Regions from separate parts of the Sulfitobacter sp. THAF37 genome, predicted to be linked through region 1. Evidence: riboswitches for the same ligand, from Rfam matches in the RefSeq annotation. Region 1 holds a riboswitch; the other holds the start of a gene.
The links. A riboswitch is a leader RNA that binds a small molecule or an ion and turns the genes downstream of it on or off. The one in region 1 is predicted to bind thiamine pyrophosphate.

Region 1 (5,367 bases):
TGCCGCAAATGGCTCATCGAGCAGCACCAGCGGCCGGGCCTGCACCAGCACCCGCGCCAGAGCGGCGCGGCTTTGCTGACCGCCCGACAACGCGCCGGGCCGCCTTTGCGCCTGATCGGCCAACCCGACCCGCTCCAGCGCCCACGCCACGCTGTCGCGATCGGCCTCTGTCAGCCGCATGTGGGGGTTGATGCCCAGCCCGACGTTCTGGGCCACGCTCAGGTGCGGGAACAGGTTGTTGTCCTGAAACAACATCGTCATCGGCCGCGCGCCCGGCGCGGCATCCGTGATATCCCGCCCGTCCCAGCTCAGGCGCCCCGCACTCAGCGGGACAAAGCCGCCCAGCGCGGAAAGCAGAGTCGATTTTCCCGCACCTGACGGCCCGATGACAGCGTATTTCCGTCCCTGCTCCAACGCCATGTCCGCGTCCAGCTGGAAGCTGCCCAACGTGATTCTGGCCTGTTCAATCCGCAACACCGCTGCGCCCTCCCCTGTCGCATATCCAGAAGATACCAAGCGCCATGACCAGCAGCAGCAGCGCCGCGCCAGCGGCGGCCTGCATCTGGTAGGCGCCCATCAGCCGGTACATCTGCAACGGCAGCGTCGCGCGGTCGGGATCGGCGAACAGCGCGATCACGCCGAGGTCGCCGATGGACAACGCCCCTGTCAACCCGGCCGCAAAGCCGATCTGTGGCCGTAGACGCGGCAAAATCACCCAGCGCCACAATGACCATCCCCGCATCTTCAGCGCCGTGGCCAGCCGCCCATATTCACGCAGCGTATCCCGCAGGCGGGGCACCATGATCCGCAGGGCGAACGGCAACGCCATCAGCGCATTGACCAGCGCGGTCACCGGCAACGCCAGCACGGCGGGGTCTACCACCGGATTCAGCAGGATGAACCATCCCGTCCCGATCATCAGTGGCGAGGCGGAGAGACCAAAAAGGCCTATTGCCTCAACACCCCCGGTCGCGCGCCCGGCGATCCACCCGGCCATCGGCAGCGCCAGCAGCAACAGGACCACGATGCTCAGACCCGCGACACCCAGCGACACGCCCGCCGCCTGCCAGACCGATGCGGGCATCAGCGGCACCCCCAAGAGACCGCGCAGCACGACAGCCCCCAGCGGCACCAGCAGAAAGGCCGCGCCCAGCAGGATCAGCGCGATATCGGACCAGCGTTGCAGCCCGCTGCGGGCATCCCAACGCATCGGCACCCGGTCGAGACCGCCGCCGATGCCCACAGAAGGCACGAACCACAGTGCCGCCAGAGCCGCGGTTCCCGCGACGGCCAGTTGCACCAGCGACAGCAGGGCTGCGCGGGTCAGATCAAAGTCATAGCGAAAGGTCTGATAGATGGCGAGTTCAACGGTCGTGGCGCGCGGCCCCCCGCCCAGCGTCAGCGCCACGGCGAAACTGGTCAGGCAGATGACAAAGATCAGGGCGAAGGCTCCGGGCCCGATCTGGCGCAGCAGCGGCCATTCCAGTGTTCGCGCCACCGCACGTGGGCTAAGGTTCAGTTGCGCGACCAGCCGGAAGCGTTCCGCCGGCACCGCTTGCCAGCCCTGCAACAGAAGCCGCGTGGCCAGCGGCAAGTTAAAGAAAACATGGGCCAACACGACACCGTGCAGCCCATAGACCGACAGCTCCGGCAGTCCAAGGGCCACAAGGCCGGTGTTGAGCAGCCCGTTGCGGCCGAAAACCGCCAGCAGCCCGATCACCGCAACGATGACAGGCAGAATAAACGGCACCCCCAACAGCATCACCAGCACCCCGTGCCCGAAGAACCTCCGCCGCGCCAGGGCGCGGGCCAGCGGTATCGCAAGCAACACGGAAAAGGCAGCCGAAAGCAGCGCCTGCACCACGGTAAAACGGATCGCCGCCAGATCGCCGGGGCCAAAGCCGCCCGGTTCGGCACGCGAGAGTATTCCGATGCCTGCGGCCAGCACCACCGCAACCGTCACGGCGGCAGCGGTGATGCCCGCGTTGCGCGTTACTGGGTCAGCGCGCTGCGCCATGCCTCGATCGCCTTCTCCTGCACGGCGGCGGCTTCAGCCTCGTCGTAAAACAGCACCTTCTCGGGCAGGTCCAGTTCGGCCCAGCCTTCGGGCCATTGTTCCTGCGGCAGGGCCGAAGGCAGCGACCAGTTCGCGGTCGGAATCTGCGTCTGGAACGTGTCCGACATGACGAAGGACATGAACTGGTCCGCCAGCTCGGGCACATCGGTTTGCGCCACCTTGGCCACGGTTTCGACCATGAAATAGTGACCCTCGGGGAACAGCGCCGCGTGCTTGGTGAAATCGTCTTCGGCGAACATGTGATAGGCGGGCGAGGTGGTGTAGCTGAGCACCATGTCCGCTTCGCCATCGGTGAACATGCCGTAGGACGTCGACCAGTCCTTCGTGACCGTCAGGATTTTCGGGGCCAGCTTGCTCCAGGCCTCTTGCGCCTTGTCGCCATAGACGGCCTCGACCCACAGCACCAGCGCGAGACCGGAAATCGACGTGCGTGGATCCTGGATCACAATCTTCACGTCGTCGGACATGTTCAGCAGATCGTCGAATGTCGCGGGCGGATTCTCCATCCGGGTGTCATCAAACACAAAGGCGGTATGCCCGTAGTTGAACGGCAGAAAGACGTCATCCGTCCACTCAATGGGCAGGGTCAGGTCGGAATTGTCTTGTCCATGCGGCGCGAAAAGCCCGGTCGACCGCGCCTTTGCCGTGACATCGGACGTCAGACCGATCACCACGTCCGCCTTGGTCCGCTCGCCTTCGAGCAGCAGGCGCGGCATCAGATCGCCGGTCGAGAATTGCAGATCGCAATCGCAAACCTTCTCGAACTCGGTCTCGATCGTCGGGCCGGGGCCCCATTCGGATGTGAAGTAATCCCCCGCATAGACCGTCAGCACAGGCGTCTGGGCCTGCGCTGCGCCCGCGGCGAGTGTCATTGCAGCAGCAAAAGTGAGATGTCTCATGGCATCCTCCAATATGCGGCGTCAGAAAGCGTTGGATGGATGTCCATACCTTCCCTCCGCCGGTGTTAACCGGTTCAGGTTCAACGGGTCCGCACTCACGTACATCTCAGCTTTTCAGCCCCCCGAGGTATGACAAGAGCTAGGCCGCCGGTTGCGGACTTGCAAGGCGAAACCGCTTGAGGCCCCCCAACGGCCCCGGTAACAGGGTCATCAAAGGAGCTTCGCAATGTCGATCAACAGCTTTGGCCACCTTTTCCGTGTGACCACATGGGGCGAAAGCCACGGACCCGCCCTGGGTGCCACGGTCGATGGTTGCCCCCCCGGCGTCCCGGTGGATGCCGAAATGATCCAGCACTGGCTGGACCGCCGCAAACCGGGGCAGAACAAATACACGACGCAACGGCGCGAGGCGGACGAGGTCCGCATCCTGTCGGGTGTGTTCGAAGGGGTGACGACCGGAACACCGGTTCAGCTGATGATCGAGAACACCGACCAGCGGTCAAAGGACTACGGAGACATCAAGGACAAGTTCCGCCCCGGCCACGCCGACATCACCTATTTCCAGAAATACGGTGTGCGCGACTATCGCGGTGGCGGGCGGTCCTCGGCCCGTGAAACCGCAGCTCGGGTGGCGGCAGGTGGACTGGCCCGCGAGGCGATCAGGGCAATGGCGCCCGATGTGCAGATCACCGGCTACATGGTGCAGATGGGCCCGCACAAGATCGACCGCGATGCCTTTGACTGGGACCAGATCGAACAGAACCCGTTCTGGGTACCCGATGCCAAAGCCGCGACCGATTGGGCCGACTACCTTGACGGGCTGCGCAAATCCGGCAGCAGCGTGGGCGCCATCATCGAAGTTGTCGCCCGCGGCGTGCCCGCCGGTCTTGGCGCCCCGGTCTACGGCAAGCTGGACACCGATCTGGCCGCCGCGATGATGAGCATCAACGCGGTGAAAGGCGTGGAGATCGGTGAAGGCATGTCGGCGGCGATGCTGACCGGCGAGCTGAACGCGGATGAAATATTCGCTCCCACCGCGTCCGAGGACATCGTCGAGGTCTTTTTCAAAGGTGCCAGACTGGACTCCACCGGAGCATATATCATCCGTCCTCAGAACGAGAACGACAAGGAACGCTGGTTCAAGGTGAAGGATCTGTTCCATTTCACCGAGACCAAGGGCGGCATGACGCTTCAGGTCGTGCGCAAGGCGCTGAACAAGCGCATGATTGCAAATGGCGGCCTGCCGGTCGTGAAACGGGCGGGGCCGAAATACTCTTCCAACCACGCGGGCGGCATTCTCGGCGGGATCAGCACGGGTCAGGACATCGTGGTGCGCTTCGCGGTCAAGCCGACCTCGAGCATCCTTACCACGCGCAGGACGATCACCAAAACCGGCGAGGAAACCGAGATCATCACCAAGGGCCGCCACGACCCCTGCGTCGGCATCCGCGCGGTCCCGGTGGGCGAGGCGATGATGGCCTGCGTGCTGCTTGACCACATGCTGCTGCACCGGGGACAGGTGGGCGAGAATCGCGGCATCATCGGCCCGGGCGCATGAGCCATCCATGAAGGTCGAGGATTTCTCAGCAAGACCCGCGCTCGGCGTTGCTCTCAAGATCACGGCGATTTTCCTGTTCACCTGCATGTCGGCGATCATCAAATCCACTTCGGACGAGATTCCGCCGGGCGAACAGGTCTTCTTCCGATCCCTCTTTGCCATCCCGATCATCCTGATCTGGCTCGCTCACCGTGGACAGTTGAAAATCGGGCTCAAGGCAAAGAACCCGATGGGACACGTCTGGCGCGGGCTGTTCGGAACCACCGCGATGGGCCTGACCTTTGCCGGTCTGGGCCTGCTGCCCCTGCCCGAAGTCACGGCCATCGGGTTCGCCACCCCGATCTTCACCGTATTGCTGGCCGCGGTGATGCTGGGCGAACGCATCCGGCTGCTACGAATCAGCGCGGTGGCGGTCGGGCTGTTCGGGGTGCTGATCATCCTTTGGCCCCGCTTCGGCAGTTCACAGCTTGACCACATGGCCACCGTCGGCGCCATGCTGATCCTCGGCGCAACCATGATGCGCAGCCTGGTCCAGGTACACCTGCGTCAATTGGTGCAGAACGAACACACCGCCGCCATCGTCTTTTATTTCTCCGCCACCGCTTCGGTGCTGTCACTGCTCACCCTGCCGTTCGGCTGGGTCGTCCCCACCGGCCAGACCGCGCTGCTGCTGGTCTCTGCCGGGCTGGTCGGCGGGGTCGCACAAATTCTCGTCACGTCGTCCTACCGGTTCGGCTCCGTGTCGATGCTGGCCCCCTACGATTATACCTCAATGCTGTTTGCGATCATCCTCGGCTACGTGATCTTCGGCGAACTGCCCACGATCATGATGC
Region 2 (5,367 bases), on a different replicon from region 1:
GGCAAAGGGCAGGGCGATCACGTTGCGCAGGAACAGGATTTGCAGCGGCGCATGATCCGCGACCAGGAATTTCGCCAGCGCATCGTTCGCGCTGAGGCAGGCGACACCGGCGCACATCAGGATGATCCCGGCGCTGGTGCGTTCGGGCGTCTCCGCGGCGGTGGTCTGGGCGGGCTTGTTCATGGGGGCAGGTTAGGGTTGGCCGGAAGCAATGGGAATAATATTGTACAGGCTGAACCAATACAGAAAACATATCGGATACCGGCTTGAACCTGCGCCAGCTCAAACATTTCGTCGCGGTTGCCGAAGAGCTGCATTTCGCCCGTGCCGCGGCGCGGCTGAACATGACCCAGCCCCCGCTGAGCATGTCGATCCGCAGTCTGGAACAGAGCATCGGCGCGGTGCTGTTCGACCGGGGCGGCAAGCGGGTCGCGCTGACGCCCGCCGGACAGGTCTGGCTGGGCCATGCCCGCCGGTTGCTGGCGGATGCCGAGGCGCTGCCGCAGATCGCCCGGCGCGCGGCGCGGGGCGAAACCGGTGTCCTGCGCCTGTCCTTTGTCAGCATCGCCAGCTTCACGCTGTTGCCCGACCTCGTCTGCCGGTATCGCCGCGCCCGGCCCGATGTGCGGGTGGAGCTGCGCGAGGCGACCAGCGATGTGCAGGTCGAGGCGCTGGAGAAAGGCGAGATCGACGCCGGTATCGTGATCCGCCCCGCCGGGGCATTCCGCCCGCCGCTGGCGCATCGCCGGCTTCTGTGCGAGCCGCTGGTGGCGGCGGTGCCGGCGGCCTGGGCGGCGCAGGGCAGGGACCGGGTGGATTTCGGCAGCCTTGCGGATGCGCCGCTGATCCTGTTCCCGCGCCACTTCGCCCCCGCCTATTACGACAAAGTTGCGGATTGCTACGCGGCGCAGGGCCGACCCATGCGGATTTTCCAGGAGGCGATCCAGATGCCCACCATTCTGGGAATGGTGGCGGCGGGTCTGGGCATTTCGCTGGTGCCGCGTTCCATGTTGGGGATGGAGCGGGCAGGGGTGCGCTATCTCGCGCTCGATGGCGACGTGCCGGAGATCGAGGTCTGCATGATCTGGTCGGAGAGTGCGGCGCTGCCGGTGCTGCAGCCCTTCCTGGCGCTGCTGGACGAGAGCGGGCCAGATAACCCGGCGGAATAAGCAGGGGCGGGATTGGAATTGTTCCTGTGCCGCGACTGCCATTAACCTTTGCCTGAGTGATCCGTCGGGCCGGATGCGGGCGTGTTCCCGGCGGCGGCGGAGCTGGAGAATAGGGTGCTGGCCGCCCTTGGCAAAGCCTTGGCGCTTTTTGCCGAAACCATGGAAAGGTGACACATGACCCGGTTGTTCATTGGCGGAATCGCGACGGAAACGAACACGTTCAGTCCCGTACCCACCACCATGTCGGATTTTGAAACCGTTGGCATCTACGCGGGCACGGCCACGCAGCGCCCGCCGCAGCATTTCACCGCGCCGCTGCATGTCTGGCGCGCCAATGCCGAAGCGGAGGGGATCGAGGTAATCGAGGGTCTGATGGCCGCGGCACAGCCCGGCGGTACAACCCTCGCCCCCGTCTGGCACGAGTTGCGGGATCGGCTGCTTGCCGATCTGCGCGAAGCGGGGCCACTGGATATGATGCTCTTGAACCTTCACGGGGCGATGATCGCGGCGGATGAATTCGACTGCGAAGGCGCGCTGCTGGAGGCGGTCCGGGAGATCTGTCCCGACGCCGTGATCGGGTGCGAGCTTGACCTTCACTGTCACCTGACACAGCGCATGATGCAGGCCGCCGACCTGATCGTTCCCTACAAGGAATATCCGCATACCGATATCGTCCCGCGGGCAGAGGACCTGTGGTCTTTGGCGCTGCGCACCCGGCGCGGAGAGCTGCGGCCAACGGGCGCCACCGCCGAATGCTACATGTTGTCCGTCTGGCACACGACCAGCCCCCCGATGAGCGATTTCGTCGCCGGGATGACGGCGCTGGAGGATGAGGGCGCGGCGCTCTCGGTCAGCTTTTGTCACGGTTTCGAGCTGGGTGACACGCCCGATCTGGGATCGCGGATGCTGGTCTATACCGACGGCGACCCGGAGGCGGCCCAGAGCCTGGCCGACCGGCTGGCGGACGAGATCTGGGATTTGCGCAACGACACCTGGATTGAAACGATGAACGAGGCCGAGGCGGTCGCGGCGGCGCTGGCCGCGCCACGCGGTCCGGTCGTCATCGCGGATGTCGCGGACAATCCCGGTGCCGGGGTTGGCGCGGACAGTACCTATCTGCTCAGCGCGCTGATCGACGCGGGCGCAACTGGTTCGGTTCTGGGTCTGCTCTACGATCCGATGGCGGTTGCGATCTGCGTGGGGGCGGGCGAGGGCGCCGCCCTGCACCTGCGGATCGGTGGCAAATTCAGCCCGCGCTCGGGGCCGCCGATCGACCTTGAAGTCACGGTAAGGGCGGTTGTCGACGATCTGCAACAGACCACCGTGGCGGGGCAGCGGATGTCCTGCGGGCGCGCCGCCCTGGTGGAGACAGAGGGCGGTATCCGCATTGCCATGATCGACCGCCGGATGCAGACCTTTCACCCCGACGCCTTTGCCGGTCTCGGTCTGGATGTGAAAGATCTGGACATTGTGGTCGTGAAGTCGACGCAGCATTTCCACGCGGGCTTTGCCCCGGTCGCGGCCGACATCCTGTACTGCCAGTCCAGCACCGCCATCCGGTTCGGGGGGCCGGAGAACCCTTTCAAACACCGTGACGGTAACTATTGGCCCCTGACGGAAGACCCACGTCCGAAGTGACGGCCCGAGAGGCGCGTTCAACAGGTGAACAAAATGACATCGCCTCTTTCCCGGTCGGATGCTTTCGCGCCACGGTTTCGGCGGAGGAGACACGATGCTGGATACACGAAACCCGGGACGAACCGGGGGCGCTGACCGCCACTTTCGGGACCACGCGGTCGCGGAACGCCGCCATCGGGGCCGGGGGGCTTGCGCCAGATGCTGACATTTTTTCACGCTCCGGGCAGCTGCTCGAACGGAATTCTTTTTCTGCTGAACGAGGTCGGGGCCGAATTCGAATGCGAGCGCATTGATCTGCGTCTGGGGGACCAACGGCAGCTGCGTTACCGCGCGCTGAATCCCAAGGGCAAAGTTCCGGCGCTGCGCCTGCCGGAGGGTGAGGTCCTGACCGAATTCCAGGCTATCGCCCTTTGGCTGGCCAGCGCCTATCCCCAGGCCGGGGTGTTGCCGCGCGGCCAACTGGGGCAGGCGCGGATGATGGAGGCGCTGGATTTCATCGTCGGGTCCGTCCATATGCGCGGTTTCACCTTCCTGAAGATGCCCGGAAAATTCCACACCGACGCCGACGCGCAGAAGGCCATTCAGGCGTATGGCAGGTCGGAGGTGGAGCGGTGCCTGATCCTGCTGTCAGACATGTTGGGCGACAAGGACTATCTTCTGGGGGACTTCTCGGCGGCGGATGCGGCGCTGTTCTTTGTGTTGCACTGGGCGGAAGAAGAGACATTGACCCTGCCGCCGAACCTGGCCGCCTGCCTGCAACGCCTGCGCGCCCGGCCATCCTATACCGCCACCAAACCGGGACTGGTCCGCAACTCTGTCCGGCCTACGTGCTGATGGCGACGCTGGCGGTTATTGGCCCGGTAATCAACATTATGTAAAAAATGCACCACAAAGCCAGGTTCGCGCCTGAAGGAAGAGCCGTCCGGCGCTGTCTGGCTCTTTCAGCAGATGCGTTGAACCTGCGCGGTGGCGTGATACAGTTCGCTGAACCGAGGGGGGTCCCGACAAGGGGCTGAGATATCGCTGGCACCTTTGAGCAGCGCGATGACCCTTTGAACCTGATCCGGATCATGCCGGCGAAGGGACAGGACCGCTGCGTTTTCTTGCCCTTGCCGGCCTCAGCAACAGAGGCCGTTATGTCATCTACTCCTTCTCCCCATCGACCGATCGCTGCGGTCATTGCCGTCGTCGTCAGGCGCGGCCAGGTCCTTCTTGTGCGACGCGCTCATCCGCCGGACGCGGGGAAATGGGGATTTCCGGGCGGCAAGATCGAGCTGGGCGAGACGGTGCATGCCGCCGCCCTGCGGGAGCTGTCCGAGGAAACCGGCATATCCGCCGAACCGCTTCGGGCGTTCGGGACGCTGGATGTCTTCGACCGCGCAGCCGACGGCGGGCTGAACCGGCATTTCGTCCTGATCGCGGTCCTGTGCCGCTGGACGGCAGGACAGCCGGTCGCGGCAGACGATGCGCTGGAGGCCCGCTGGTTCGACCTCGGCACGCTTGAGGAGGGCGGGCTGGCGCTGAGCCGTGATGTCGCAGAGGTCGCGGCGGAGGCAGCCGCGCTGGTGTCGGGCGGTGGATCATGATTGCCAATGTTCTGACCGTTGCGGGCACCGACCCTTCCGGCGGCGCGGGGATACAGGCGGATATCAAGGCCATGTCCGCGCTTGGCGCCTATGCCGGTTCCGCGATCACGGCTGTCGTGGCGCAGAACACGCAAGGTGTGCGGTCCTTCGTGGCGCTGGACCCCGCCTTTGTGGCGGATCAGATGGATGCGGTGCTGGAGGATCTGCGCATCGACGCGGTCAAGATCGGGATGATGGCCAATGCCGCAATTGCCGAGGTGGTGGCGGACCGGTTGCGTCATCACGGGGTGCGCCAGATCGTGCTGGATCCGGTAATGGTGGCCAAGAGCGGCCATGCCCTGCTCGACCCGGAGGCCGTGGCGGCGGTGCGCGCGCTGCTGGTGCCGATGGCGACGGTGATCACACCCAACCTGCCCGAGGCCGCGGTCCTGCTGGGTCGTGAGGATCACTGGACAGCAAATGCCATGCAGGCGGCGTTGCCCGATCTACTGGCGATGGGGCCGGACTGGGTGCTGCTGAAAGGTGGGCATCTGGAGGGCAGCGCCGACAGCACCGACTTTCTGGCGGGACCCGGGGGCGTCACCGCCTTTCCCGCGCCGCGCATCGCCACCACCAACGACCACGGCACGGGCTGCACGCTGTCGTCCGCCATTGCGGCGCTGTTGCCCCGGATGGCCGTCCCGGAAGCTGTCGGAGAGGCCAAGGCCTATCTTCACGGGGCGCTTGCCGCGGCTGACCGGCTGGGCGTGGGCCGGGGGCGCGGCCCGGTGCATCACTTCCACGCGCTCTGGCCGCCGCGCTGAACCGAGGGCGCCCCGTCTTGCCATTCGGCGCAACAATGTCCAACATGCTGGCACCCTCAGAAGGAGATTGATGCACAGAAGCCCAAGCTGAACCGCCCCCTGGGCCTCAACCGGCAGATTCTGCCGACGGCTTTTGTTTGTCATTTCTTTTGAGAGGAGCACAGATGCACA

Region 2: another riboswitch for thiamine pyrophosphate. It lies ahead of FIU94_RS20020 (NUDIX hydrolase); the one in region 1 lies ahead of FIU94_RS04260 (thiamine ABC transporter substrate binding subunit).

The regions. Positions count from the first base shown of each region.
Region 1 covers NZ_CP045372.1:841,982-847,348, forward strand. Annotated here, with positions in the region: gene FIU94_RS04250 (ATP-binding cassette domain-containing protein) at 1-477, opposite strand, end outside; gene FIU94_RS04255 (thiamine/thiamine pyrophosphate ABC transporter permease ThiP) at 464-2,017, opposite strand; gene FIU94_RS04260 (thiamine ABC transporter substrate binding subunit) at 1,993-2,976, opposite strand; TPP riboswitch at 3,011-3,111, opposite strand; gene aroC (chorismate synthase) at 3,203-4,534, shown strand; gene FIU94_RS04270 (DMT family transporter) at 4,542-5,367, shown strand, end outside.
Region 2 covers NZ_CP045377.1:31,043-36,409, reverse strand. Annotated here, with positions in the region: gene FIU94_RS20040 (DMT family transporter) at 1-183, opposite strand, end outside; gene FIU94_RS20035 (LysR family transcriptional regulator) at 267-1,169, shown strand; gene FIU94_RS20030 (M81 family metallopeptidase) at 1,344-2,807, shown strand; gene FIU94_RS20025 (glutathione S-transferase family protein) at 3,006-3,641, shown strand; TPP riboswitch at 3,790-3,909, shown strand; gene FIU94_RS20020 (NUDIX hydrolase) at 4,022-4,393, shown strand; gene thiD (bifunctional hydroxymethylpyrimidine kinase/phosphomethylpyrimidine kinase) at 4,390-5,196, shown strand; gene FIU94_RS20010 (GNAT family N-acetyltransferase) at 5,361-5,367, shown strand, end outside.